DNA from 2 places in the Cellvibrio fontiphilus genome. Region 1 is predicted to be linked to the other one. Evidence: predicted binding sites of a transcription regulator. Region 1 holds the regulator's gene; the other holds the start of a gene.
The links. Region 1 encodes FliA, which starts transcription of late flagellar genes. Its sites were predicted from a motif close to TAAAGTTATNNNNNNNNCGGCCGATANCC; they were not measured.
Positions count from the first base shown of each region.

Region 1 (15,655 bases):
GCTGGGTGAGTGAGGATTTTGTGCGCGACGGCACTGAGCTTGCGCTTGCAGAGATGATTAAAAGTGGCACCACTTGTTTTGCCGACATGTATTTCTACCCTGAGCAAGCCGCGCAGACCTGCCTGGATGCCAAGATTCGCTGCCAGTTGGCTTTTCCGATTTTTGATTTCCCCACCGCCTGGGGCATGGGGCCGGACGATTACCTCAGTAAAGGATTGAGCCTGCACGACAACTTCCGCGGCAATCACCTGATCAACATCACCTTTGGCCCACACGCTCCCTATACAGTCTCGGACACACCACTTGAGAAAATCGCGGTACTCGCTCAAGAAATGGACATACCGGTTCATATCCATCTGCATGAAACGCTACAGGAAGTGAATGACTCCATCGCACAGTATGGTCGCCGTCCGAGTCAGCGCTTGATGGACCTGGGGCTCTTATCCCCCCTAACCCAATGCGTACACATGACCCAAATTGACGGGCTTGATGTCAAACTCTTGCAAGAATCCGGCGCTCATGTGATCCACTGCCCTGAATCCAACTTAAAATTAGCGAGCGGTTTTTGCCCGGTAGATAAACTGCTCAAAGCCGGCGTGAATGTCGCCTTGGGGACCGATGGCGCAGCCAGTAACAATGATCTGGATTTATTCAGCGAATTAAAGACGGCAGCACTGCTGGCTAAAGCCATTGCCGGTGATGCAGCCGCGGTAGATGCCCACACTGCCCTGCGCATGGCAACACTCAATGGAGCCAAGGCCTTGGGGTTGGACGAAATTATAGGCAGCCTTGAGGTAGGCAAAGCAGCAGACATAACAGCCGTTGATTTGGGAGGACTAACCATGCAGCCGCTTTACAACCCCGCCTCACAACTGGTTTACAACCATGCAGGACAAGCAGTTACCCATGTTTGGGTAGAGGGGAAATGCCTTCTCGCCAACCGGGTTTTGCTCAGCCTCAATGAACGCGAGATTCTTGGCAAGGCCAATTGGTGGCGTAAACAAATTAGCGCGCGCAATTAATTAACGCCGCTGGATTTATCGAACCTTTATAACTCACCCTCAGACAGACGGAACAATTTATGGCCAATGTCGATACCGCTGAAATAGCAAAATTTGAAGCCCTCGCCAGTCGCTGGTGGGACAAAAACAGCGAATTCAAACCACTTCACGACATTAACCCACTACGCGCTAATTTTATTGACCAGCGCTCGCCGGTCGCACAAAAAAAGGTAATTGATGTGGGTTGTGGAGGCGGCATTCTGGCGGAATCGCTCGCGCTACGTGGTGCTTCGGTAACAGGTATAGATATGGGCGAAGCGCCACTTGCAGTTGCGCGCCTGCATGCACTGGAAACTGGCGTGGAATTAACCTACGAGCAAATTACCGCCGAGGATAAAGCCACACAAATGCCAGAGGCGTTTGATGTCGTCACCTGTATGGAAATGCTGGAGCACGTACCTGATCCGGCATCCGTGGTAAAAGCTTGCGCGCAATTGGTAAAACCTGGCGGCGATGTCTATTTCTCAACCATCAACCGCAATCCAAAATCCTATGCATTCGCGATTATTGGTGCGGAGTATTTATTGAAACTCCTGCCTAAAGGCACCCATGAATACAGCAAATTTATTCGCCCGTCTGAATTGGCACAGTGGCTGCGCGCTGCTAGGCTGGAATTGCAAACCATAACGGGCATGACCTATAACCCGCTCACCAAGCACTACAAGTTAAACCCCAACGATGTGAGCGTAAATTATTTGGTGCACGCCAAAAAGGTCGGCGAATAATGAAGCAAAAAATTCGTGCAGTAATGTTTGACCTGGACGGCACACTTCTGGATACCGCACCTGATTTTGTAGTAGTGGTTAATCAACTGCGAGCCGAAGAAGGACTGGTCGAGCTGAGCCCGGAAACCATACGAGCCGGTGTATCCAATGGCTCAAAAGCCTTAATCAAATTGGCTTTTGAAATTGACGATAGCCATTCACAATTTGAGCGGTTGCGCGAGCGGTTACTGGCGCTTTATCTGGATCATATCGCGGTTTACACCCAACCCTTCCCGGGCATTCAAGCATTGCTGGATAACCTGGCTAGCAAAAATATTGCATGGGGAATTGCCACCAATAAACCAGCGGCTTACACCCTGCCGCTTATGTCTGCCCTGGCGATTCAGCCAGCACCCGTCAGTGTTATTTGCCCCGATGATGTCGCTCGCAGTAAACCTGATCCTGAATGCTTACACCTTGCAAGCAAACAATTGGGCTGCGCACCGCAAGAAATTATTTATATTGGTGATCACAAACGCGATATCGATTGCGGAAGAGATGCAGGTAGCATCACCATTGCAGCCACCTATGGCTATCTCGACATCAACGAAAACCCAACCGATTGGAATGCAGATTACAGCGTAAATCATGCTGATGAAATCTGGCCTATTATTGAAAAATATCTGTAAGTAACGACTGCCAGAGCCTGATTATTGAGCGAAGAACTGTTATGAATATTCCACCCGATTACGCCATAAAACCTGATTCGTTACAGAACAAAATTATTATTGTCACCGGTGCAGGAGCAGGCATAGGCCGCTGTGCTGCCAAAACTTTTGCCGCCTGCGGAGCGACTGTCATTTTATGCGGCAGAACCATGAGCAAGCTGGAAGCGGTTTACGATGAAATTGAAGCAGCAGGCCACCCACAGCCAGCCATTTATCCCATCAATTTTGAAAGTGCGCTAGAAAAAGATTACGACGATATGTGTAATGCGCTTGAAGATACGTTTGGACGTGTAGATGGCCTGCTACACAATGCAGCTGATTTAGGCGAGCGCACGCCGATTAGCAATTACTCAGTCAGTGCCTGGCAACGCTGCATGCAAGTTAATGCCAACGCACCATTTATGATGACCCAAGCACTGCTCCCACTGCTGGAGCGCGCCGAAAATGCCAGCGTATTATTTACCAGTTCCAGTGTTGCCTTTAAAGGGCGAGCATTTTGGGGAGCTTATGCCGCATCCAAAGCGGCGGCAGAAAATTTAATGCAAACCCTGCACGACGAGCTGGAGGGCGCCACGCGAATTCGTGTTAACAGCATAAATCCAGGCGCCACTCGCACTGAAATGCGCGCCGCCGCCTATCCTGCTGAAAATCCCGATACTGTTAAAACCCCCGATGTATTAATGCCCGCCTATGTGTATTTATTGGGCGATGACTCGCTTGGCATCAGTGGCAATTCATTTCAATTTCACCACTGAATAAGCAGCACTTAAATTGCTGACCCGGAAAAACACAAAAGGCGATCCATCGATCGCCTTTTGTGTTTATATGTAGCAATTCATTAAATGCTAAAGAGTAATAACAAAAACGAAGTGATTATCGACTCGACTTTTGCATCATTTCCAACAATGAAGCTTCGGCGCGCGATAAACCGCAACGCCGCGCAACCTCTTCGCAATCCATACCCATTTTGAACATTTGCGCCGCCTGCGAGTAAGGCTGGAATTCATCGTCATTGTAGTAATCGATTTTTTCCGTTTTTTTACTCTCTGATTGCAGACGCTTTTCCATCGCTAATAAACGCTGGCCCATACCCACTGAACCACTGCTCGAAGCAGCTACTTCACGCATGAGTTTCTGCATCAGTTTTTCAGTCGCACTCGCCTGCAAGCGGACACGACGCAAACTAACCAATGCACAAGCCAAGGCAAGCAAGCCAATCCCTAAACTTATGAGCAGCCCAATTTCCAGCAGTGTCATGAATACGTCTCTAAAATCTCCCTTCATTGGCAAAGGCCAATCAAGGGAGAATAAATTTAAATATCTTCCAACTCTGACCACTCTTCACTGGTCAGCAATTTATTCAGGTCAATCAGAATTAACAGCTCATTGTTTTTGTGGCATACACCCTGAATGAATTTTGCACTCTCCTCGTTCCCCACATTCGGTGCCATTTCAATTTCAGATTGACGCAAATAAACCACTTCAGCAACGCTATCGACCAAAATGCCAATCACATGACGATCTGTTTCAATAATCACGATACGGGTATTGTCAGTAATTTCACCACTGGACAAGTTAAAGCGATGGCGGGTGTCGATAACCGTCACCACATTACCACGCAAATTGATAATACCCAGCACATAGGAGGGCGCGCCCGGCACAGGAGCAATCTCCGAGTAACGCAGCACTTCCTGCACTTGCATTACATTGATGCCATAGGTCTCTCCATCCAGACGGAAAGTTACCCACTGCAATATGGGATCGTCAGTGCTTTTATTTTTTGCTGCATCAGTTGCCATGTTTAATATTCCTCTTCACTGCCAACGCGGCAGTAGATCATGTAAATGTCGCTATAACTATAGCCGATGACTTTTCTCATGCCACTTTTGTTTGCGTGAGCCGAGGCTCATAGACTTTCAAGCTTGGAAGGAAAACCGATCAAGCCGATACGAAGTTTTTATCTGCTTCTACCAAAATTTGACCAATACGCGGGATATCCAGCAAGGCACACATATGGTCCTTAACCGTTCCAGCCAACCAGGGGCGTTTGCCTCGATCACTACGCCATTTTACATCCTCGGGCTGCAAGGTGATGGGTTGGTTTACCGAGTCTACCGCCAACCCCCAGGGGACACCGTTAATAGACATTACGTATTTAGCGGTCTGCAAAAAAGAGTCATCGTAACGCTCTGGCATCACAAATTTAGCCGTATTCACTGTGCGAATTTTTCCAGCAGGCGTCGGTTGCAGGCCCATAAACCAATCCGCCTGACCAAACAAAGGAGTCAATTCATCTGTTAATGGCTGTATTTGCCCAAGTGAGATGAGTGGCACGGCCAAAGTTAGACCAGCAACCTTAAACAACAGCACATCAAAGCGCGACTGAGCCCACTGCGGCCTACCATTTTCAAGCCACTCCAAACCGTCCATTTTGAAACCGGTATGAGATTCAGTAGCAACTTGCAGATGCCCGGACGCCAGATCCGTGCCGACGTCCACAGGCACCTCGTCGGGTGTGCCTATGTCCCATTCTTGAATTTCATTTTCATCAACAACGAAGTGTGTTTTGGACTCAGTGCCGAGCGCAACAGGTATTGCCACCTTGGGCGAGTCAACCACCGGGGCCTCAACCAGTAACTGTGCGCTCACCGATTGCAGCAACTTTTCCAGCTGTTGCTTTTGCTCTGGTGTTTGTACAGGATCGGCAAGCAGCGTTTTTTTGGTATCAGATTTCGTCAGCGCTCTTGGTTTGGAACCAACACCTGCAGAGTTTTTGAGAGGTTTTTCCGATGGTTTTTTTTTTGTCGGCAAATTCACTACACGCGCCAATCCCGCATTGGCAGCAACCGAAACAGGCTGCGATTCCATCGTCGCAATCGCCTCACCAATTACATCACCTATACCGAGCAAGTCATCAAAATAATGACTCAAGCTCGCATCCGGTGACTCTATATCGCCCTCAGGCGTTTTTCGGTTTGTCACGACACCACACCCGCCTTGTTTACCAGCGTCATAGTGGCTGGTTGAACTTGTTGCAGTTCATCAGCACGAATCTTTTTCTCCAGCCAATGCCAAAGCGCAATATAAGCCTCCACGCCGCGGCTCGCAGGATCAAACAAATGCGGAGGTATGCCCGCTTTGCTGGCATCACGAAAGCGTGTATCGACGGGTACATGACCAGGCCAGGCTTGTGCGGGATAGGTATTGCGAATGGTGCGCAAACTGGTTACCGACGCTTGGGTCCGGCGATCAAACATAACTGGCACTATGGTGTAATCCAGCGCCTTTTTGCGCGAACGAGACATCATGTTCAGGGTGTTTACCATACGCTCCAAGCCCTTGAGAGCAAGGAATTCGGTTTGTACCGGAATCACCAAATACTGACAGGCGGCCAAAGCGTTCACCATGAGTACACCAAGTAAGGGAGGTGTATCGATAAGTACGTAGTCGTAGTCATTGGCGATGAGTGCCAAGGCGCGACTCAACACCAGCCCCATGCCGTCCTGCCCTATGGCTTGGCGTTCAAGCGTGGCGAGAGCGGTAGCCGAAGGGATCAGACTGATGTTGGGAAAATCGGTTGCCACTATCAAACGGGACACAGACTCGCGCGTAAGACTCTTGCGCTCCTGGAACAAGGTATAACTGCTCAGTAATTGATTGTCAGGATCCTGACGAAAATAGGTGGACAAGGAACCATGAGGGTCTATATCCAATAGCAACACACGCTTCCCGGTAGCCGCTATCAAGCCACCCAGGGAAACTGTGGTAGTGGTTTTACCCACACCGCCTTTTTGGTTTGCTATCGCTATCACACGCACAATTCAACCCTCACCGGCGTCAATTACCAGTCACTTTGTTCATTACAGCGACAAAAGCAAAGATTATGCCTATTGCCAGAATGCACCTCTAGGTAACACAACAAATAATTCAATTGTCGCCTTTATTCACCTTGATGCCAATGCAGAAAAGATCACTTTTTAATCAAGGAAAACTAAGTATTGCCCAGCAGGCAACAACTGCAAGTTAACAACCGAGCTTTTACTTTATAGCGGCAGGCTTTTGATAAACGAGAGGGGACGAAGCAAGTAAATCCTATTAATTCACGGGGTTGGAGCCGGACGAAATAACAACAGCAGCGCTGGATGTAGAAGAACTGGTTGGAGTGGAGCTGGCTGTAGCCTCCAGTGATGCACGGGGACGATCCATTTTGCGCTTGGCAATCATAATGGCAACACGGCGATTCTGCGCCCTGCCCTGCTCCGAATCGTTAGGCACCTTGGGTTGGTACTCACCATAACCAACAGCCGATAAACGCTCAGGCGCCACCCCCTTCGCCGCAAGATGTTTAACAATCGCACTGGCACGCGCCGTAGAGAGCTCCCAGTTCGTGGGATATTTGGGACTGTTGATTGGCACGTTATCGGTAAACCCTTCCACCTGAACCGGATTGGAGTAGCCAGCGAGAATTGCGGCGATTTCATCAAAAATCCGTCGCGCCTGTTCGCTGGTATCGGCACTGCCTGATGAAAATAAAATACTGTCCTTCAACTCTATCTGCAGCCAAAGTTCATTGCTTGAAACCTGAATTACCTGATCACTAATGAGCGGGGCAAACTTTTCAGAAACCAAATCGGAAATCTGCGTCAGTTCATCGCTGGTTTTGACTGCTGCGTCAGCTGTTTCAGCCGGAACCAGTTGCTTAACAGCATTTTGACTGCTATCGACAATCTGTGGCGGCACTTCGTCTGTTTGCTCCACATCGTGGGTAGATTTCCCCATATCGATAGGCGAAATCAAATCGGCAGCGGGCGCCACTTGATCAGAAGGCTCTTTGTTGGCTTGAGAATCTGTAGGTAGGTGAAAAGCTTCAATAAAGGTATCGGACAATACGCGGTACTTGCTGTCATTCACTTGGGAAATGGAATACATCACCACAAAAAATGCAAACAATAAGGTGATGAAATCTGCGTAAGAAATCAGCCAGCGCTCGTGGTTGACATGAATATCTTCTCGTCTGCGGCGAACCATAAGCGCACTACTCACATAAACAAAGGTCAGTTAAGCGGGTGCAAATAACCGTTTAATTTCATTTCAATAGAACGCGGATTCTCACCATCAGCAATCGCGATAATGCCTTCAATAATTAACTCGCGGTATTGTGAGTTTTCATTCACACACATGCGTAGTTTATTGGAGATGGGAATAAACACTAAATTCGCAAGCGCAACACCATAGATTGTGGCCACAAAAGCGATAGCAATTCCAGGCCCAAGAGTCGCTGGGTCTGCGAGGTTGTTCATCACATGGATCAAGCCCATAACGGCGCCAATAATGCCAATGGTAGGCGCATAGCCACCCATGGATTCGTAAAATTTAATTGCGTCAAAATCTCGCTGCTCATTCACTATCAAATCAGTTTCCAGAATGCGGCGAATTACTTCTGGTTCATTACCATCCACCAATAGTTGCAAACCTTTTTTGGCAAATTTATCTTTTTCGCGCTCGGAAATTTCCTCCAAACCCAGCAAACCGTCTTTGCGTGCCGCCGCTGCCCAGCGAACTATATTCGCTATACCTTGCTTGAAAGGAACATAGGGGGGCTTAAAAACCCAGCTAACAATTTTTAATGCACGGCGTAGATTTACTTTTGATGTCTGCAACATGGCCGCACCAAAAGTACCACCCAATACAATCAATGCAGCCGGCCCGTTGACCAGAGTCCCAATGCCTCCGCCCTCTAAAAAATTGCCCCCTATAATGGCGGCAAACGCGAGGATGACGCCGATAATACTGAGCAAATCCATCACATAAGCTCCTTCACCAAGCGCGGCCCTATATCCTTGAGGCTTAGCACCTTATCAGTTAACCCAGCGCGAGCTACCGCCATGGGCATGCCATAAATAACACAACTGGCTTCATCCTGTGACCAGAGTGATGAACCGGCCTCTTTTAATAGCCGTGCGCCGTTGCAGCCATCCGACCCCATACCGGTTAACACTACGCCCAATACCTTGTCTGCATAATTGTTGGCAGCAGACCCAAAGGTGATATCGAGCGAGGGTTTGTAATTCACACGCTCGTCGTCTGGCAAAACACGCACTGAACCGCCATTGCGCTTATCCAGCATAAGCTGTTTACCGCCGGGTGCCAGCAATGCAAGACCCGGTTGCAGTTGGTCACCGTCTACCGCTTCGCGAACGCGAATATGACACTGCTTATTAAGGCGTTCCGCAAAGGCTTTGGTGAAATTTTCCGGCATATGCTGCACAAGCACTATAGGCAGCGGAAAATTAGCTGGCAGCGCCATTAATACTTCAGCAAGCGCAACCGGCCCGCCTGTAGAGGCGCCAATAACAAGGAGCTTGGGTTTATTTTTAAGGCGATAGGAATCAGACCCCGAGGATGCACGTACTGGCTCATCGGTAACCACAGGTGCAACACGCGGTAAGGGTGCAGGCGTGCTTAAGGGTTTGAATGAGGAGTTAATACTTGGAGTGCCCGATGTAGACGAAGGAACCGATGTGACCGCAGCAGGGGGTACAGGCCGGCTACCTGAACCAGCCAGCGTGATTAATCGCTCGTGCAGCTTTTTCTTAAGTGCTTCGGAATTGCGCGAGACTTCGGCAAAATCCTTGGGGATAAAATCAAGAGCACCCGCCGCTAAGGCATCCAGCGTAATTTTAGCGCCTTCGTAGGTGAGCGACGAAAACATCAAAATGGGCACGCGGCGGTTAGACATGATGTGTTTTATTGCCGTAACACCATCCATCACCGGCATTTCAAAATCCATGGTGATGATATCCGGCTTTAATTCCGCCGCTTTATCGATAGCTTCACGCCCATTACTTGCGATGCCAACAACTTTTAATTCCGGATGCTCATTAATAATGTCTTTCAAGCGGTGCTGAAAGAAATTGGAATCATCAACTACTAATACCCGGAAAGGCATCTATCGCGCTCCGCAAGGGAAAATATTTAAAAAGAATAGACGAAGAGGCCGCATTAAATCGCCTAACCAGTACCACCATGGCACTCAATAAATTAGCTATGCCCCCAGCCGGCAGAACCTTTTGCATAGCGACGCAACAAACTTGGAATGTCCAGAATCAGCGCAATGGTGCCATCACCGGTAATAGTGGCACCCGCCATGCCAGGCGTACCCTGCAGCATTTTGCCTAAAGGTTTGATTACCACTTCTTCTTGGCCAATCAACTGATCCACTACAAAACCCACACGACGCGAGCCCACAGTAACTATGACTACGTGTGCGTTATCAGGACGATGACCAAAAGCGTTTTTTACTAACCAATCTTTCATATAGAAAAGTGGAATCGCCTGATCGCGAATAGCAACGCAGTCCTGTCCATCCACTATGTGACTCTTGGTCAGATCCATATGGAAGATTTCATTCACGCTGACCAGTGGAAACGCAAAGGTTTGCTGACCAAGCATAAACATCAAGGTGGGCATGATTGCCAGAGTCAGTGGCACTTTGATAATAAAACGGGTGCCTTTTCCCAACTCGGATTTAATTTCCACCGTGCCGTTAAGTTGGGTGATTTTGGTTTTTACGACATCCATGCCGACGCCACGGCCGGACACATCGGAAATTTCTTTTTTGGTGGAAAAACCGGGAGCAAAAATTAAGTTGTAGGCTTCGGTGTCGGACAAACGATTAGCGGTATCCTCATCGAACATGCCTTTTTCTACGGCGATGCGGCGCAGTTTCACCGGATCCATACCCGCACCGTCATCACTGATCGACAGCAGGATATGGTCGCCCTCTTGCTCTGCAGAAAGCACCACCTGACCAACGCGAGGCTTACCATTAGCCTCGCGCACATCGGGGAATTCTATGCCATGGTCAACCGAATTGCGGACCAAATGCACCAGTGGATCAGCAAGCGCCTCCACCAGATTTTTATCCAGATCGGTTTCTTCACCCACTAATTCCAAATTAATTTCTTTACGCAGGCTACGCGCCAAATCACGCACTACACGCGGGAAGCGGCCAAACACTTTTTTGATTGGCTGCATGCGGGTTTTCATCACGGATGTTTGCAAATCCGCGGTCACAACATCCAGGTTGGCCACTGCTTTTGCCAGGGCTTCATTGGTTGAGCCGTTACCCAAGCGCACCAGGCGATTGCGCACCAAAACCAGCTCGCCCACCATATTCATAATGTCATCGAGGCGCTGGGTGTCCACACGCACGGTGGTCTCCACTGCAGGAGCCTCTTTATCTACCGCAGGTGCGGCGACTGGGGCACTGACAGCGGCGGGTTTGGCGGGCTCGACTTTTTTAGCCGCCGGCACTGGCGCCGCTGCTTTAGCCGCTTCTGGTTTTGACTCGGGTTTGGGGGCAGTTTTTGGTGCTGCTGGTTTGGCAACTGGCGCCGATGACGCGGCTGCAGGAGTGTTTAGGCTGTCAGTTGCAGCCGTACCCGGCCCCTTACCCTTACCGTGCAACTGGTCAAGTAACGCATCAAATTCATCATCTGTAATCAGGTCGCCTGCCCCACTGGTAGCCTCGGGGGCGGGGCTAGAGACTGCAGCAACTGGCGCAGGAGCAGCATTGATGCCTGGCCCCTTGCCCTTACCGTGCAGCTGATCTAATAGAGCTTCAAATTCGTCTTCTGAAATCTCATCACCAGAAGCTGTTGTTGCCGTTGCCGCTACCGGGTTTGCAGCAACTGGGGCGACTGGTGGGGTTTGAATACCTGGTCCCTTGCCTTTGCCATGTAATTGATCGAGTAATGCCTCGAACTCATCTTCAGAAATATCATCATGACCACTGGCAACTGCTGTGGGAGCAGGCTCGTGTGAGGATGTCGCACTGGCAGAACTGGCTGCTGGTTGCGCACCGGATATGGCGTCAAGCAGCTGTTCAAATTCTGCATCTGTGATGTCGCCCGACGCAGGCTGGGACTCGGAGTGGTGCTGAATAGAATTATCAGAATGGCTCGTTAGCTCTGGCGCCGCTGCCTCTGCTGGCGTTTCGGATGCTTCACTTTCGTGTAGATCTTCGCAAGAAACCAGGCGCTCCAGTGCAGCAATTAACCCTTGGTCTACGGGTGGCAACTCCTCGCGTTGGGATACCAACTCAAACTGCTGGTTCACCATATCCAATGCGGAAAGCACAACATCCATTAATTCCGAAGTAACAGCGCGTTTGCCATTACGCAAAATATCAAACAGGTTTTCGGTGAGGTGACAACATTCCACCATGGGGGTAAGCGCCAGAAAACCAGCACCACCTTTTACAGTGTGAAAACCGCGGAAGATCGCATTGAGCAAATCTTTATCTTCCGGGCGCTGCTCCAGGTCAACCAATTGCTGGCTGAGGCGCTCGAGAATTTCGCCTGCCTCTACCAGAAAATCCTGGAGGATATCCTCGTCATCACCAAAACTCATTCAACTTTCCTCGAGTGACCTGCAGTTTAAAAACCAAGGCTGGATAACAAGTCATCCACATCATCTTGCCCGGATACTACATCTGCCCGCTCTTTGTTAATTTGTGGCCCTTCGGCTTCAGTTTTACGTTTGTGCATAATTTCCATATCGTGTGCGACGGTTTCACGATCATTACCAAGACCAGTGATCTCTTCCACCTGCCCGGCAATTCGCACCAAACTTACTAAATCTTTTTCAACATCATTGATTAAACCGATAACGCGTTTTAAGACCTGGCCAGTTAAATCCTGAAAGCCCTGTTCAAGCACAATGTCTTGCAGGTTTTTGCCGAGCTGTTCAGTACCAGTAACCATTTGGCCTAAAAAAACATCCATGCGCTCATAGAGCTGACGAAATTCATCTGCGCTCATTTCACGGCGCTTTAGTCGCGCCCACTCGCTGCGCAAACTGCTGGCTTCTTGGCCAAGGTTCATCGCAATAGGGGCTGCTTCGTCTACCACATCCATGGTTTTTTCAGCGGCTTTTTGCGTTAATTCAATAACGTAATTCAACCGGTTTGAAGCGTCGTGGATATCCGAATTTTCAATTTTGGGCGGTTCTTTACTTAAATCTGCATCAACATTGAAATTGACAATCGCATCATGCAAACCGCGTGTTAAACGACCAACAGATTGAAAGATATGTCGGTCGCGCGACTGGGTAATCGTCTGAATCAAAATCGATGCTTCTTCGATTTGGTTACTTTGCAGTTTTTCTGCAAGCAACTTGGCGCACTCTCTCAATTCGACGACAAATTCGTCATTGAAGGATGTTTGGGTTTCTGATGCCATGGCGACGCCTTATTTATTATTCAATCGACGGTTTTATCCAACCCGCTCAAAAATTTTCTCGATTTTTTCCTTCAGCGCCTGTGCAGTAAAAGGTTTGACTACATAACCATTTACTCCCGCCTGAGCCGCTTCAATGATCTGATCGCGCTTGGCTTCAGCCGTTACCATAAGTACTGGCAAGGTGCGGAGCTTTTCATCAGCGCGCACCGCTTTGAGCAAGTCAATACCGGTCATGCCAGGCATGTTCCAGTCAGTCACCAGAAATTGGAAATCGCCATTTTTAAGCATGGGCAAAGCAGTGACACCGTCATCTGCTTCGTGGGTATTGGAAAACCCCAAATCCCGCAGCAAGTTTTTAATGATCCGCCGCATTGTTGAAAAGTCATCAACAATCAGGATTTTCATATTCTTATCCAACGCAACCTCCAATAACCCAGAAGGGAATTTTGTTAATTCATAGTCTAGTAGGAGTTGAAGCTCTAGCCAGTGACGGCGCGTAAATCTTCAACTTTTACTGCAAATAATAGCGCAAATTGTTGTATTTACAGACTAATTAGCACCTGAGCGCTCAGACTTTAATCTAATTCGATCAGAGCGATTACTTTTTGCTCAACTTATGTGGGCTGCCAACCGCCCAGCCGATTGCGCAAGCGAGCGGCCGCTTGGCTATGAATTTGGCTAACACGGGATTCACTAACACCCAATACCAACCCAATCTCTTTCAGATTCAATTCCTGATCGTAATAAAGCGCTAGCACCATGCGCTCGCGTTCAGGTAACTGGGTAATAGCATCGGCCAACGCGCGTTTAAGCCCTTCGCGCTGTACACCTTCCAATGGGCTGGCAAAGGCGCTGCTGTGTTCAGACGCATCGATATTGCTGTCTTCTTCACCGAAGGTTTCTTCGTAACTGAAAAGACGGCTGCCGTTGGCGTCCTGCAGCATTTCAAAATATTCTTCTAGCGATACCTCCAACTCAGCGGCGACTTCCGCATCGCTCGCATCACGCCCGGTGCGCGCCTCTACTACGGCAACAGCGCGGGCCACACGGCGCGCATTGCGGTGCACAGAGCGTGGAACCCAATCACCACGACGCATTTCGTCCACAATGGCACCACGGATACGAATACCTGCGTAGGTTTCAAAACTGGCGCCACGGGAGGCATCGTATTTTTGGGAGGCTTCAATTAAACCAATCATGCCCGCTTGAATAAGGTCATCGACCTGCACTGAGGCAGGCATGCGCAGCATCATGTGGTAGGCGATGCGCTTTACCAGCGGAGCGAAATCTTCGATATTGATTTGCGCATCGAGCAAGGTCTTTTTATCGTACATGGCTAAACCATTGACTGCGGCCATCGAACACCTTCTGTTTGGCAGAAACTGCCGTCACTACTGGCACCCTCGCCTCACCTGTTTACAACCGGCAACTCACCGATATCACTCGCCGCAACGAAACCGGCAAATGGGCACACTATTCTTTATTAACGCGCGTTTGCTGCCTGCAATAACCGCTCGACAAAAAACTCCAAACGCCCGGTGGGCGAATAAGGCAGTGGCCATTTATCAACGGCTTGAGCCAGTGCGCGAATTGCTACCGCCGCTTTGGAATTGGGCGCAAATTCCAACAGCGCTTTTTGCTTTTGCACAGCTTTGCGCACGTTTTCATCAAACGGAATTTGACCAACAAACTGCAGGGTTACATCCAGGAAACGCTCACAAACGGTATTCAGTTTGTTGAACATATTCATACCTTCCTGCTGGGTGCGCGTCATGTTTGCAACAACCCGGAAGCGCTGCATTCCATATTCTTTGTTGAGTAATTTAATGAGGGCGTAGGAGTCGGTGATTGAGGATGGCTCATCACAGACAACAATAATGACTTCGTTGGCGGCGCGCACAAAACTCACCACCGTGTCGGATATCCCGGCAGCAGTATCTATCACCAAAATATCCACTTGATCTGACAATTCGTTAAACGCATTGATCAGGCCGACGTGCTCTGCACTACTCAATTCGGCCATGCGTTGCACGCCTGATGAAGCGGGTACTATTTTTACGCCGGCGGGGCCGGTGACCAGAACATCACTGAGCGAATGGGTTCCCGCCAGAACATCGGCAAGTGTGTGAGTTGCACGAATGCCCAACAATACATCGACATTAGCGAGCCCCAAGTCAGCATCCAGCAATACCACCCGACGACGCAATTCTGCCAAGGCAATACTCAGGTTGACGGAAATGTTGCTCTTGCCTACTCCGCCTTTGCCGCCGGACACGGCGATAACTTGAACGGGTCGCACTTGGCTCATCTACAGGTAACTCCAAACATATTCTTTTTAAGCGCGGCCGCTGTTCAGTATTACGACCTTTTTGTCGCGCGCCACTGGTGAACTGAGTATAGATAGGGATTGGAAAAAGATCCGATAAATTTCAGTTTCACCGCTAAAATCATGGGCTTATATAGATTTACTGGTTAAGAAACCGCCGTTGCTGTTGTCGTTTTAAGCAAAGCGACAGCACGGGCCACCAACTGGTGTGCTCGCGCCACTTCCAGATTTTTGGGAATGTCCTGACCATCGGTGGTGTAGGCAATCGGCAGGCGGCTTTGCATCACCACGCCCAGCGCTTCACCAATGCCAGCGGTTTCATCCAGCTTGGTCAGCACACACCCTTGCAAGCGCGCAGCACCATAGGCATGCACCGAGGCTTTTAGCATTTGCGCCTGACTGTTGGATGACATTACCAGATAGGTTTTCACTTGCGGTTGATCTGCCAAGGCTTTCAGCTGGGCCTTTAAATGCGGGTCGCCATGGCGGAAACCTGCCGTATCGATCAACACCAATAAGCAGTGACGCAAGCTGCGCAATACTGCATCCAGTGGGTTAGCTTCATCGACCACACGCACCGGCACGCGCAAAA
Region 1 is NZ_JBHRTF010000003.1:425,793-441,447, reverse strand. It holds gene ACFODX_RS07550 (TRZ/ATZ family hydrolase) at 1-1,022, shown strand, start outside; gene ubiG (bifunctional 2-polyprenyl-6-hydroxyphenol methylase/3-demethylubiquinol 3-O-methyltransferase UbiG) at 1,082-1,786, shown strand; gene ACFODX_RS07540 (HAD family hydrolase) at 1,786-2,454, shown strand; gene ACFODX_RS07535 (YciK family oxidoreductase) at 2,496-3,248, shown strand; gene ACFODX_RS07530 (DUF2802 domain-containing protein) at 3,367-3,750, opposite strand; gene ACFODX_RS07525 (chemotaxis protein CheW) at 3,807-4,292, opposite strand; gene ACFODX_RS07520 (chemotaxis protein CheW) at 4,432-5,475, opposite strand; gene ACFODX_RS07515 (ParA family protein) at 5,472-6,311, opposite strand; gene motD (flagellar motor protein MotD) at 6,589-7,521, opposite strand; gene ACFODX_RS07505 (flagellar motor protein) at 7,548-8,297, opposite strand; gene ACFODX_RS07500 (protein-glutamate methylesterase/protein-glutamine glutaminase) at 8,297-9,442, opposite strand; gene ACFODX_RS07495 (chemotaxis protein CheA) at 9,535-11,907, opposite strand; gene ACFODX_RS07490 (protein phosphatase CheZ) at 11,934-12,737, opposite strand; gene cheY (chemotaxis response regulator CheY) at 12,771-13,154, opposite strand; gene ACFODX_RS07480 (RNA polymerase sigma factor FliA) at 13,352-14,095, opposite strand; gene ACFODX_RS07475 (MinD/ParA family protein) at 14,221-15,045, opposite strand; gene flhF (flagellar biosynthesis protein FlhF) at 15,210-15,655, opposite strand, start outside.

Region 2 (15,655 bases), 110 kb from region 1:
TCAGCGGTTGATCTAATAGTGGGGCAATATTTTTTTGCGGTATGCCCTTTGATCCACCGCGTGCAGGTATGAGCGCGAATACTTTTGGCATAGGAGTGTCCAACTTTTGACGATTGCAATAGTAATTAGTTATATAGCAAAGGTTCTGCCAAAGGTCACGGAAGGAATGAGAATTAACAGGGATAAACGAGTGAACCGAGCGGCAGAAGCCGCTCTAAAGACTGGGTAGTAATTAAAAGACTATTTATCAGCCGCTTTTAGCGGTAAAAGGTAGGCGATCAAGAATTCCATCCAAAAAATCACCGGTAGAGTTCAAACCGCGAACTATGGATTCCATCGCCTGGAATTGCGCCATCAACCGCGCACGATAAGCATCACTGCGACGATCCAACGCTTCTTCGTCTTTTTCAACCTTATCAATATCTTTGTTAATAGAAGTTTCGCGCTCCTTGATAAGACCGGATGTCTTTAGGAAGTCGTTAACCAAGCTGGTCATGGTGCCAGAAAAGCCGCGTGAAAATGTAATAGTGCCGCTGGTCGCGCCTGGCTGAACCGTCATACTCAGGCCCTCTGCTTTACTCCCCAGGGCTGGCAAAAGTACGTTTCCAAAACCAAAAGCGGCCTCACCGTTTACGGTTCCGCCTACATTGGTACCTGTGGTACCCGCGCCAAGGGCAATTCCCAAGTCTGAAATGTCTGCACCTATAGCGGAAAACTCTACTTTACTGGATGAGCCGTAAGCATCTGAGGTAAACACTAATTTATTGCTGGAGAAACTCACCGATACAGTAGCGCGTGCCGCTTTAATATCTGCATCCAAGTTAATCAAGCTCTGCAACTCTGTTGCCAATTCGGCACCTGATGCATAAATTTTCCCATCCGGTAGTGAAATCAATGCAGATTCAGCGCCATCTATTTTGATTTTAAACTGATAGTCCTTTCCAGTCGTATCAATCGGAAAAGTTAATGCAACATCATTAGCAGTTAACATGCCCTTGGATGGCTGCTGGGTAATGACAACCTCATAATTACCGGGCTGACTCTTTGCAGAAAACTTAGTCACGTCAATATTAGTAACTGATGATGAAGTTTTGGGGACAAAGAGATCACGCACCCAATCGAAATTATTATCTATAGCAGCGCGAAAGCCGGTATTTCCTTCTGTTTCAATAATCTTTAATGAACCATCCAACTCTGTACGAATTCCCAAATTGGACAAACTGGTAAATCCATCGCTCAAGCCAGGCACAGAAGAAGACAATACATTACGAATGCCTTGCATCAGATTTTTCGCCAAGGGATCGCGATGCAGGCTGCCATAGTCTTTCAATTCAGTATCAAATCCGACCAGCTTTTCCACTTCAGTTTTGAAGGTGTTATAGGCAGTCACAAAATCGCGAATTGTTTGCTCAGCAATTGATTTGTCTTCTGCAATGGTGATGCTCACTGTTTCTGTGAGTGAAGCTTCAAACAGATCGAACTCCAACCCCTCAACAACATCTTTAATCTGATTGGACTCACGGCTCACCAACAAACCATTAACACGGATTTTGGAGTCTAATCCTTCCTGTTGTTGGGTTAGGTTACGTGTAGTTTCATTGAAATTGAAACTGGCCAAACCCAATGCTCCCGCATCCTCCGTGGCGGTGATTTCAATTTCACTTTTAGCACCTGAGTTCGCCGTTAGTAGGAGTTTGTAGGCTCCGCCATCCCCAACGATACTGGCCGATACACCGATATCAGCTTTATTAATGGCATCGCGTAATCCAGTGAGGGAATTGTTGGTGTCGTCAATCGTGATGGTGGCACCGGTTTTAGTGGAATCCACCCCAAAAGTAGTAAGGCCTGCGTTCCACTCACCTAAACGCAGTGTCAGAGTACCCTTGCCCACAGGTGAGGTGAGCGACGAAAAACTGCCCGAACTAAGTGATTGGGACTGGGCAATTTGCTCTACTTTTAATTGATAACTACCCGCTGCGGCTTTGGCATCTAATTTAGTCATGGCCAGCAGTTTGGTATCGGGTATCGACAGGGATTTGGCATTAAAGGTATCCGCGCTTCCCAAAGCAGCGGCAGCGGTTTCCAACTTTGACAATGAACTGCGCAACAAACCGAAATCAGAAATTTGTGTTTCCAGCAGGGTTTTCTTGGTAGTGAGGCGTCCAGCTTGAGCCATTTTACTGGCTTCTGTCAGTTGATCTGCCAGCTTATTGGTATCGATACCTGAGCCTGTGCCCAAGGCACTGATAATGCTCGAACCTGTCGATGCATTGTTTGTTGTGCTCGATGTAGTGCTTACCATGAAATTACCCCCAACCCAAAGGCCTACCGCTTCGTAAATATAGCGGCAACCCGTGGGTAAACTTTAGCCGTTTTTGCCGCTTTTTTTGGGGAATATTCCCATCAAATATTCCCATCAAATGATCAAAGCATAAAAAATGCCAACTATGGATAACAGCAAAGGGTTGAATAGTAATGATTCAACTCACGATTGGCAGTCGGATAGTAAAGGTTGTGCCCTTATTGACGGTAGAGACATAGTCAATACTCCCGCCCATGGCATCAACAATCACTTTGGTTATACTCAACCCTAGCCCAGTACCATCCCGCCGACGGGTATCGGAAGAGTCTGCTTGGGCAAATTTGGTAAATATGCGCTGGCGAAACTCATCAGGAATTCCCTGCCCTGTGTCTATCACCGATATCAGAATATTGTCTTCTTCGCGCTGTAAATTTACACGCACTACTGATTGGCGGTGTGAGAATTTGATGGCATTAGAAATCAAATTGGACATAACCTGGAGAAATCGATCTGCGTCAATGTTGACTCTAAGCGACATTAACGCCTCACGCGGTAAATCCAGCTGCAAGTGGATGCAATAACGTTCAGCGTAGGCGTGATTTTGTTCCACTGCTTGTTTTAATAGTGGATAAATAGGTGCTGGCTGCATATTCAACTGCACATTGCCAAACTCCAATTTATCTATGTCCAGAATATCGTTTACCAGCCGCGCTAAACGATCCGCATTATTTTTGGCAATCGCCAATAAATGGTTGGCTTTTTCATCGAGCACACCGGTATTACCGCTGAGCACTATGCTCAAAGCACCTTTGATGGAAGTTAAGGGGGTGCGCAATTCATGACTAACCGTTGATATAAACTCAGTTTTTAACAGATCAACTTTGCGGCGCGCCGTGACATCATGAATGATAAAAGTGAAGAACTTTTGCTCACTGATATCTACCGGACTAATACTGAGTTCTACACTAACGTTGGCGCCATCGCTACGCTGACCAATGGTTTCACGCAATTCGCTAGGTAAAACGGCAAGATGCAACTCATTCAACCTTCCCTGCAAAGCAGGTATTAAGGCAACAATCTGTAGGTGCCTAAAATCAGCGAGCGGATAAGCAAATAATGTCGCCGCTGCGGGGTTAGCTTTTTGAATCCCCCCGTTTTCATCGACGACTAAAATGGCTTCGGCAGCATTTTCAAATATTGATGCTAGCTCACGTGTACGCTGTTCAACCAAGTTGGTGACATGTTGTGTACGCCCACTAATCGATAGTAAAAAACCGCCTAACAAACTACAAAATAACAAGCCACCCGCCAAGACAAACCAGGCTTGCAAACTGACGTGTTCAGACAAAAACTTTTCGGTTGGACTGACACTGATCAATAGCTCTCGGCCCCCCAAGACAACACGCTCCTCTAAAATCAGATCCTGTGCATACGCCGGTATTGCTACCTGCCCTTTGGTATAAAAACGCAGCGGATTAGCCTTTTGGGTGATATCGGTGATAATTAGATTGTAATCATCGGTTTTAAATGGGGTAAGCGTATCGGCGATCAAATCATTAGTGCGTACAATGGCTGTGGCATAACCCAACAACCAGTTTTTTTTATTAGCTGACAGTGTGTTTAATCGGGCCAGATCAAACACCGGAAAAAAGGCAATAACACCGGGAGAATATTGCTTGTCTTGCATTAATTGCAGGGGGCTGGTGACAGCAAATGCATTGGATTCCAGAGCGCGATTTAAGGCAGCAGCACGAACTGGATCTACCGCGACATCAAGACCATGTATAGCATTATTTTCTTGCCAAGGTTCAATATAACCGATGACAACATAGTCATCACGCTCACTCGCTTTTACAAAAGTACCCGATGCATTTTTTTCTTTTATATAGAATCCCTCAAAGCCCTCACTGCGCATTTTTTGTTCAAAATTTTCACGCTCATCACGGCGGACATAACGATTCCAGGAAAAGCCGGACACACCATGCTTTTTAACAATAACATGGTCGATATACGCACTAAATTCTTTGCGCGTAACGTTATCGGACGAAATAAAGAGCCCGCCCAGAGCGGCCAATATATATTCTACCGATGACAGCCCCAACTTAACCGAAGAAACAACAACCTGGGCTTCCTGCCTGAATTGTGCCTCCATTTTTTTCTGCTCACTCATACTAGCCATCACAAACACCACTACCACTACGATAGAGCTAAATACCAGTGGTACACCCACAGCAGCACGGCGGTTACGCCAAACGTTTCGCGGGGCAGCAAAAAAAATACACATCAGCGGAGTTGCGATTAGCACACCGATAGCATCGCCAATCCACCAGGTCCACCAGCTGTAAAACAATTGCTTACCTTGAATGATGCCGTTAAAAAATAGCGCCAATGAACCGACACTGGCACTGATGCTGGTTGCAATTGGGCCACCCAAAATAAAAAAAAGAAAAATCTTGCGCTCATCAGTTAAATCGTTGGGAAAGCCAACATAACGACGAATAAGCCATGCCCCGAATGCCCCCGCCAGTGCACTGCCAAGCGCAATTTCAAAGGCCAAACTAAACACTGCCCAGGAAAATGACTGCCCCGCTAACAAAACAACGGAGATATTAAGCAAGCAAGATCCAATCAATACCCCAAAGAGCATCGACCAACCCCAAATAAGGATGGCTCCCAACGCTATCCCCATAGGCAGAAATAACCCGCTAACAAAACCCGGAGGTATAGCTAATTGCAGGGAGATCCAGCCTGAAAACCAGTAGCCCCCTGCGAGTGACAGTATGCGCAACAGCGCCCTGAATGAAGATGAACCCAAAATAGATGACATGCCAAAACAGCCAGTAATATTAATGAGTTAAGCCTAGTTGATAATTATTAGCTGGAAGGTTTTTCTAATTCGCCAGATTTTACAGGCATAAAAAAACCGCAGCATGCTGCGGTTTTTTTATGCATGGTTTATTTATATTGCTATCTGAGTAACTGCAACACCTGCTCTGGCCGCGCATTGGATTGCGCCAACATTGCCTGTGCAGCCTGCTGTAACACTTGCGCCCTACTCAGTGCTGCAGTTTCCGCCGCAAAGTCAGCATCCACAATCCGTGAACGCGACGCTGAGGTTTTCTCAGAAACGTTCGCCAGGTTAGACATAGTAAAGTCCAGCCGGTTGTTGATCGCACCAAGTTGCGAACGAGTGTCATTGATTGTGGTGAGCGCTTTATCAATCACGCCAATTGCTTTTTGAGCTTTGGCTGCTGTGTCGATACTGATAGAAGCGATTGCAGTTCCAAACGCGCCACCAGCCGTTGAGTTAGCTTCCAGCAAGCCGATTTCAGCCGCAGTTGCGTTAATACCTAACTCAACACTGATCGGATTTCCGTTAGCACTGGTTAATTTAATGCCAGCTTCAACACGCAGGCCATCAGCAATGGAACCAGCGGTAATCACTTCAGTGCCATCAGCCATGAACTTGGTAAATTCAGCGCCTGAAAAACCTGCGTTAGCGGCACCAAATGCACTGTCTGCCGTTGCATCGTTAAAGCGAATCGCCCCTTGGTCAGACTCAAGCACGATCTTGTTACCCAACAAGGACGCAGTTACACCCGTTGTATTGCTGTTGGCATTAAAGGTGTCCACCAACTCTTGGGCAGTAGTTACTGTCGACAAATTGATATTGACACCGTTGAGCAAGATATTATCGGCAGTGCCTGCGAATGCAGTCGCGATACTCATTCCACTGGTGTCGATAGTGACTGTCGAGAAGGCGTTAGCGGTGACTCCGGTATCGTTGCTCACGGCGTTGATCGCATTGACCTTACCAATAAGACTATCGGTATTTTTATTACTGATAACTACACCATTGATGGTTAAGTCACCCACGCCCCATGAGGCCTCTGCGGCTGCCGTTGTTATGCTTGCACCCTCAATGACACCGCCTCCCTGATTTTCACGGAAGCCGAGTCTATTCAAATCCTGCAGGCTGCCGGTATTACCACGGGAAATTTTGATAGGTTTATCATCTTCCGATGTGAGCACAATTTGTCCACGTTGATCCAAACCATCACCAACAGAGGCGGCCATACCCACTGCAGATTGCAAATCCAGACCACCTGCTGCTGAAACGGCGATTGTGGAACCGGTATTGTTGGTCAACGACAATTTTCCACTGTCATCTACCTCTGCACGTATTTCACCACCAGTGATACGGTGAATCGTTTCGATCAATTCATCCATACTGGTTGTGTTTTCGCGTATTTGATAACTCTGAACCGCACCATTGAGCGCTGTCACCGTGATATCCAGGCCTTGGCCCGCATCGTTATCGATAACACCATTGCCTAGTTGGGATGCATTGAGCTGTGTCATTGCAGATGCGGTAACGCCACTGAGCCGCTCGTTAATAGCGACCAGGAACTCCGCCAAGGTGTTTGTTTCCGCACTGGCGGCAGCATCAAACTCTCCAATGGACTGCCCATTAATCAAGATATCGCCATCGCGAATATCAGTACCTGCAGTAGACGAGAATAGCGATAAGCTAAATTCAGCACCAAGCACATCCACACTGACAGAGCCCATACCCAGGGTTTTGGCATCCATCGCTTGAACTTTTAGTTCAATCGTCTGGTTCGCATCAGAACCAACTTGTAATTGAACTTTACCAAGTGATCCATCCAGCAGTTTCTGGCCGTTGAATGAAGTGGATTTTGCGATGCGATCCATTTCTAAAATAAGTTGCTGTACTTCCGCATCCAATGTTTGGCGGTCAGCATCGGAGTAAATACCGTTGGCAGACTGAATCGCCAGTTCGCGCATACGTTGCAAAATGTTGGTGGTCTCCTGCAGCGCACCTTCCGCTGTTTGGATTAATGACACACCGTCATTCGCATTACGTATCGCCTGATCCAGCCCGCGAATTTGCGAAGTCATACGGTTAGAAATTGCCAGGCCCGCGGCATCGTCTTTGGCAGAGTTGATACGTTGACCGGAAGACAAACGCTCGGTTGCCCGATCCAGCGCATTTCCTGAGTTCATCAATTGACGCTGTGAATTCAAGGAAGCGACATTGGTGTTAATGACTAAAGGCATAATAAATCTCCTAATGATTGTTCCTGTTCACAGTTGCGTGTGCTGTGACAAGCCGACTGATGAAGCCCAGAAACATCGGCAACCGAAATTGCGCCGTTTGTGAGAACTTCGTGGCAAGACTTGTAAGAAATAAATACCAACAGGATTTCTATACGGGTCGCCTAAGTGGACTTTTGCACAGACTGTGCCAAGGATTTTTTCAGGAGAAATTGCGAGTGAAATAATTAGATCAAAAAGGCTGTAACCAAATATAAAGCGCGATGTGTTTTGTTACTCCGCGTAAGAATTTTTAATGCAGAATTGAAACAACATGATAAAAACTATTAAGCAAAAAAAACGCGAGCCGGCATCTGCAAGCTCGCGTTTTTTAGTTCATCCGGCCCGTTCACAGCAGCCAAAAAAAATGGTTTAACACCTTGTTTTTACAGAGTTTTACGCCTGCGCACTAAACAAACTAACCGGCTCATCGGGAGTCAGTTGCTGCGCCAAACGCAAAAATATTTCATCAGGAATTTGACGAATAACTTCTTGCGTTTCACGATCCAACACTTTGACAACCGTCTCACCAGATTCAGGATCGTAGCTAAAATTTAAATCTCGCTGTGTACTCTGAATATATTCATTCATTTGCGCAACGGCGGCCTGAACCTGCTCTTGCATTGCCTGTGGATTGACGTTTGCCGCCGCTGGAGCGGCAGTACCTACGGCAACCGGCGGCAAATCGTTGCCGGTTTTTTGACCTTTAGTACCGCTCGCCTGCGACAACACCGGTACAGGTGAAACCTGAACCGGTGCAGCAGCTATTTTAGTCATGTCACTCATAACCTGGCCCTCAAATGAAATCCCTCGCATAACCGGGGCTATGCGAGGGTTGGGTTAACTTATCTCAAGAGAGACAGAACCTGTTGTGGACGAGCGTTTGACTGAGCCAACATCGCAGAGGCAGCCTGTTGCAGTACTTGTGAACGACTTAGTGCTGCAGTTTCCGCGGCGAAGTCGGCGTCAGTAATCCGAGAGCGAGCAGAAGACGTTTTCTCTGAGATGTTCGCCAGGTTGGATACTGTAAAGTCCAGACGGTTATTGATCGCACCGAGGTTTGAACGCACATCGTTGATGGTAGTCAAGGCATTGTCGATCACCTTGATAGCTTTCTGCGCGTTCGCTTGGGTATCGATGCTGATGGAGGCAATCGCTGAACCGAAGGCACCGCCAGCAGTTGAGTTAGCTTCCAGAATACCGATCTCAGCGGCTGTTGCATTGATGCCCAGCTCAACGCTGATAGGGTTACCACTGGAGCTGGTCAACTTAATGCCTGCTTCTACTACGCGGCCGGCGGCTGCCAAGCTGGCTGCTGCTGCGACCTCAGTAGAGTCGGACATAAACTCGGTGATAGTTGCACCCACCAAACCGGCGTTATCAGTACCAAACACACTGTTTGCTGCAGTAGTGGTATCAGAGAAGCGGATTGCCCCTTGATCTGACTCCAGAATGACACGAGTACCCGAGATGGCCGCGCGAACACCGGTGGTATTGCTCAGATCATTGAGTTCGTCAACCATACCTTGGAGTGTCGTTACGCCAGTCAAATCTACGTTAATACCGTTCAGTTTGAACTCGGTTTGACCACCAGCAAAAGCAGTTGCGATACTCACACCACTCATGTCGATCACGGCACTGGAGAATGCATTAGCAGTCACGCCAGTGTCGGAAGTGGATTTGTTGATAGCGTTAATTTTTCCGATCAGGCTATCAGTATCTTTGTTGGAGATAACCACACCATTAATAGTCAGGTCGCCAACACCCCAGGATGCATCAGCATTAGCAGTGGTCAGACCAGCACCTTCAATTACACCGCCTGACTGACTTTCACGGAAGCCCAGTCTATTCAGATCCAATTGGCTACCGGTGTTGCCACGGCTGATAGTAATTGGCTTGTCATCGTCAGAGGTCAGTACCAACTGGCCACGTTGCGACAATGCATCACCAACACCAGCTTCCATACCCAACACGTCAGCCTCATCCAAACCACCTGTACCGGCTACAGTGATGGTAGCACCGGTGTTATTGGCAAGAGTTAATACGCCATCATCACCAACAGACGCATTTACAGCACCGCCAGTTACGCGGTTAATTGCTTCCGTCAATTCTTCCAAGTTAGTGGTATTTTCGCGCAATTGATAGGTTTGGGTGCCACCATTTAACGAGGTAACAGTAATATCCAACCCTTCGCCTGCGTCGTTATCAATAATCCCGCTACCTACACGAGAACCATTCAGTTGGGTCATCGCTGAAGCAGTTACACCACTGACTTTCTCATTAATATTGGCAATCAGATCGTTCAGGGTATCCGCTGAGGCGCCAAAATCACCGATGGTTTGGCCATTGATAAGCACATCGCCATCTTTAAGGTCATTGGCACCAGTCAACAGACTCAGGGAGAACTCAGCACCCAACAAATCCACACTGGTAGAGCCCATACCCAGAGTTTTAGCATCCATAGCTTGTACTTTGAAGCTAATGGTTTGGTTGGCGTCAGCACCAACTTGCAAGTCCACCTTGCCCAACTTACCGTCCAACAGTTTTTGACCGTTAAACGCAGTGGTTTCAGCGATACGATCCAACTCTTTTACGAGCTGTTGCACCTCGGCATTCAAGGTGGCGCGGTCACCGGAGCTATAGATACCGTTCGCAGACTGAACGGACAGTTCACGCATACGTTGCAGAATGTTTGTTGATTCTGACAGCGCACCTTCCGCGGTTTGAATTAAGGACACACCATCGTTTGCGTTACGGATTGCTTGGTCGAGACCACGCACTTGTGAGGTCATGCGGTTTGAAATCGCCAGACCTGCTGCGTCGTCTTTTGCTGAGTTGATACGTGCACCGGATGACAAACGTTCTGTCGCACGGTCAAGCGCATTGCCTGAACTCATCAACTGACGCTGAGCATTCAGAGAGGCGACGTTTGTGTTAATGACTAAAGCCATGATGAATCTCCTGGATTAATGTCAGTAGACAGTGGCTGTCAATTACGAGCCTTGCTGCTACATGTCGGTTGATGAAGTCTGAGACAGATGACTAATCAGCACTTCTAACAAGGTTATCGACAGAATCCGGAGGAGCTTTAGAAAATTTTTATCACTTGAGTTAAATATTTATTGTTGTTTTAAGGAAAAAATAGAACAAAAAGATATATAAAGGTTATGAGTAGCCAATTTATCGACCATAAGCATCGATAGCTTTTGCCGCCCTGTTGCTATGACGTAATTCTGACGCAACAGCCTCGCGACTTACTTCCGCCAATTCAGAAAGGGTTTGATTGATTGATTGAATCTCCTGAATCACCTCAGCCGCTTTCGCCTCCAAGTCTGCCATGGTGAGGGACTCCAGATATTCCTGATCATTTAATGAAAGCAGACCCTGTTGCCGCTGCTGAACAAGAGTTTCAAATGATTCCCAGTCACCAGCCTGCGCCAATGACAATAACGCACGGGATTGGCTGAGTGCGCGCTCAAGAGGATCTAGCAGGGCATTATTTTCCATAAAACAACTCTTTGGTATGAAACGACTTCAGACTAACGCTATACACCTAGATTAGCAAAAGATAATGGATCGAAGCGAAGAGTTTACGCCTGCTGAACTTAACACAGGCGTATAGAAAGGAGCGGATTGTTACATTGCCATAGATTACAAATAATTAAACAAGGTCAATTGACTAACCTTGGAAAAGCTCTGCTGTGAGGCGCTTAAAACGAAGGACTGCATAGACAATTGAATTGACGCGTCCGCGTAATCCAAATCTTGCAGGCTGGATAAAACAGTTTTACTGAACAGGGTGACATCCAGATTTAAATCGCGGGATGTTTCCAAGGTATTTAATCGCGCACCCAACTCCCCCTGGGTTGCCACCAGGCTGGTTACTGAGTTTTCAAGATTGGTGAGTGTTTTAGCAACCAGTTTCGCCAGTTCGGCCTTGCTCTCTGGCGTATCCTGTACATTTTTCATTGCATCACTAAAACGAGACAGGGTTGTTAACAAGCCCTGTTTATCCGTGGACTCAACAAAAAAACTATCACCCGGCTGCACCAATCTGCCGCGCGTAGATGAGGTGCCTGCAGCTTGCGTATTCAGGCCGGTTACATTGTCTAAAAACGCGCTACCCCCTTTAATGGTTACCACGGCATTCGATTTTGAAATAATACCTTGATCAGTCACACTCAAACCAAGGCGAGCTAATTGCGCTGCATTAATGGGATCATTAAAGGCATTGGCAAGATCAGTGGTATTGGTAATATTTTGATTAAAAGTAATGTTTTCAGTTTTTCCGTTCACTTCTAATTGAAAAGTTAATGGCGATACACTGAAATCCTGCGCAGCAGTAAATGAAAATGGCAAATTAACCGAGCTGGTGCCAGCACCTTGGGTGGCAATACCCAAGGCTGCATCCGTATCTGCTGTGCCGTTACTCACAACAATATTCAAACCAGTGGGTGAATGAAAGCCGGTAGCATCAACAGTAATACCCAGGTTAGCCAGCTTATCGGCATTGCTATTGGGCGCCCCTGTTATGCTGTTAAATGCTGCCACTAAATCACTGGTGTTAGTGACGTTTTGATCCAACACCAGCGTTTCTGTTTTGCCACCTACAGTAATGGAAATATTGCTATTGGTGAGCGAAAAATCGACTGGAAAAGTTCCTGTACCAAATCCCAAATCTGCAGCAATGGCTGCTTCACCAGGATAGGGATTACCCAGCACCTGAAAACGTGCGCCGGCGACTTCAATGTCTACCCCCGCCACATAGGGTTGATTAACCAGCAATTGTTTGCCATTGGATTTTTGTGTGACAGAGTAATTAACTGCAGATGCTGTTTTGGTAAATGAAACTACCAAATCATCGGGATAGAGTTTGTCAAATTCAGCCTGATCAAATACCTGGCCTACGGTAATAATGGCAGGAGGTAAGGATTTATTCGCAGGGCTTGCCGACGTGATGAAGGTATTGTGGCCACTGGGGATATCCACAAATAATTTTTTGCCGGAATCACTGACCGCCACACTCACCGAGGCAGATGCCTGTAAACGCAACTGTCCCTCATCACCCAGATAAGCAAAATTACCACCGCCATCGCCAACAAATGGCTTAGTGCCACTTTGATAGCCGGCAAAAATGTATTGGCCGGAGGCATTGCGAGTGTTTTGCAAATTAAGCAATTCGTTGATTCGTGTATCCACTTCAGCCGCTAGCGCTTGGTAATCTTTAGCGGTAAATACGGCGGTATTACCTGCCGACACAGCAATTTCACGAATACGATGCACCAGATCGACGACCGTTTGAATATTGGTTTCTTCAAGGTTCAAACTGTTTTCAGCAATATCGATATTTTTTTTGTATTGCTCGGTGCGGGCCAATTCCTGATTTAATTGCAAAATCGTGGTTGCTGCCACAGGGTCATCAGCGGGCGAAAGAATCCGTTTACCGGTTGCCATTTGCTCCTGGGTTTTAGTCACGGCTGTTTGTGCCTGACTAATCCCCAGAGTGGCGATATTGTAGATTTGCGAAGTGGATATACGCATAACTCTGCTCCTGAATGCGGCAAATGCAGCGGCAATAATTAGCCAGCCAAATGCCTTTGTAATTCATGAAGCACAAAATGAACCAACTTTAAAAAATTACAGCGAACTTAACAGCGTATCAAATAATTCTCGAGCAACCGAAATTACCTGGGCATTAGCTTGATAGAGCTGCTGGAATTTAATCAGGTCAGCAGCTTCTTCATCCAGGTTGACACCAGAGATCCCGTCGCGCATGGATTGACTCTGCTCCAGCAAATTTCTGCTTGCCTCAGTATTAATTTTAGATAGGCTACTTTTAGTACCAACCTCTTCCACTAATTTCCCATAGCCATCGCCAAAACTTAAAGTGCCGTCCTGCATTGTGGCAGTGGTTTCCAGCGCAACCATCGCCAAGGCATTGCGATTATCATTTTTACCGTCAGTATTAAAACCAATCGTAAAAGTATCGCCAGGTTTAGGTTGCCCACTCACGGCAACTTGATACCCCACAAAAGAGGACGATGCAAACCCAGGGAGACTACTATCGCCAAATAATGGGCTGTTAGTGGGTGAAGTTTGCAGGCTAATACCATTAGCCATGGTGATATCAATTCTACCGCCAACAGTGATAGCACTTTGTTCAACTGTACCTATGGTTAAGGGATCATCTTGTCCCGATAACCGCACATTAGGGTTGCCAGTACCGTCATTAACATCAATAGAATTAACAGTAGCGTTGGACGCGGATAAACGTATATCCAAATTCACTCCCGATGAGGCTACCAATCTCAACTCGGGTGCGCCGGTAATTGGGTTATTACCGCTCTGCGCGCGAATGCCCAAGGCTTTTAAGTTCTCATTGGTATTAATACGTTCGGCAAGGTAATCGTTAAATTCCGCTTCACTGACATTGGGGTTGGGTACTTCCGATGAAAATCCATTATTGGAAAAATTATATTCCAGCAAATTTTCACCATTGACTGACAACTGCAGCGGCGGTGCAAAACTGCTTGCATCAAAATTAATATCGGTAATAGTTGCTGTGGTGTAGGCGTTGGCAGAAACACCCGGCAAGGCACTGATTTGCGCAGCAGTCTGTGCCGCTGATGCTCCGGGCGATGTAGTAATCGCACGATTGGTAATTGCACCGGTTGCTGGATCAGTAAATGTAAAACGCAACTGTTCAGCAAGATAACCATTACTTTGCGGCAAACTGGTCGCAGTCATTGGACCCGGCAAATCCGGCGGCTGGGCTGCAGTTTGTGCTGTGCGCCCAAGCGGCAAGCCAATACGATCCCCATTGCCAGTCACGCGAGTTTCGCCAATATCTGAGGTAAAAATATTGTTGCTTGCGCCGGGAATAAATGTTTGGTCGCGCATAGCCGGAACCAAATCTTTGGGGTTTGCCGGATCAGTATTATCCAGCACATCGTAAGTAGTTTCTGAAGTAAAGCGAATAATAATAGGAGGCGATAACATGCCGGGCGTAGAAAATGCCGGTAGCCGATTCCCCTCACTATCGACCAAACTCAATACCTCACCGGCACTGATCAAACCACTGCCAGAGTTACTGCTATTACTCGCGGTGCGTACAGGTGAAGCAAACGCTAAATCTTCAGGGCGCGAGATTGATGCTTGAATATCGCGCGAACCATTTTTAGTCGGCTGAATTAAAAAGGTATCGCCACCCTGAAATGAGCCGCTGGTGAGGTTAATACTGACACCGTCAAAACCGATACTGGTTGGGTAGGCACCACTGAGTGTGCCCTGCTCTACCACTGATTTATCGGACAGCCGTGTAATCACATAATTTTGTGAATTAGGAACAATTTCAAACAGGTAATCGCTAGTGGTGATCTGGTTTGTATCTTCGATAGTGACAGATATTACCCGATCAAATGGCTGTGCATTTTGACCGTGAACAACACGGTTAGCCGCGAGAATAGGATCATTAATATCGCCAAACATTTTTTGGCCATAATCACCATCCAAATCTATACCTTGTTGTTGCTGTGTATTGAATTGATCCGCCATTACCAACGCAATACGGCCCAATTCATTCATGGAAGGCAACAATACTTGCTCGCGAAAGCCCAGTAACCCGCCTATCTGCCCACCGGATATTTTATCGGTAATATCCGCGAATGAATTATTGCTTTTAACCTGAATTTTTCCATCGTTAGTTACCGCCAACGCACTTACTTGTGTCCCCACTACCAAGGGCTGGCCATTGCCAATAAATACATTCACATCGCCATCATCTTGTTTGACTAACTGTAGCGACACCAATTCAGATAGCTGGCGCAGCGCCTCATCGCGCTTATCCATCAAATCATTAGGCTCATTGCCATTACCGGAAGCGCGATTTTCAGCAATAGATTGATTCAAGGTAGCAATAGAATTTGCCAGCGAACTTATTTGGGAAGTGATGGTTTTTATTTCACCAGAAACACTTTTCTCAATATCACTTAAGCGCTGATGTAAGTTATTAAAGCGAATACTAAGGCTTTCTGTCTCAGTGACAATCAATTGACGCGCGGGTGTAGATGCCGGGTCGTTGGCGCCGTTTTGCATGGAGGCAAAAAAAGTTTGTAATGCACCCGCCAACCCCGTACTAACATCGGCAAATAATTTATCGACCTTTCCAATATTAGTATTGAATTTATTTAACTGATTATAGGTAGCAGTATCCAAGCGTAATTGGTTAGTAACAAA
Region 2 is NZ_JBHRTF010000003.1:537,741-553,395, reverse strand. It holds gene ACFODX_RS08045 (acylneuraminate cytidylyltransferase family protein) at 1-91, opposite strand, end outside; gene fliD (flagellar filament capping protein FliD) at 248-2,302, opposite strand; gene ACFODX_RS08035 (CHASE domain-containing protein) at 2,481-5,129, opposite strand; gene ACFODX_RS08030 (flagellin N-terminal helical domain-containing protein) at 5,270-7,384, opposite strand; gene ACFODX_RS08025 (flagellar protein FlaG) at 7,817-8,206, opposite strand; gene ACFODX_RS08020 (flagellin N-terminal helical domain-containing protein) at 8,266-10,371, opposite strand; gene ACFODX_RS08015 (flagellar protein FliT) at 10,601-10,927, opposite strand; gene flgL (flagellar hook-associated protein FlgL) at 11,072-12,961, opposite strand; gene flgK (flagellar hook-associated protein FlgK) at 13,058-15,655, opposite strand, start outside.
Region 2: the regulator FliA is predicted to act here: its motif matches at 2,340-2,368, upstream of fliD (flagellar filament capping protein FliD).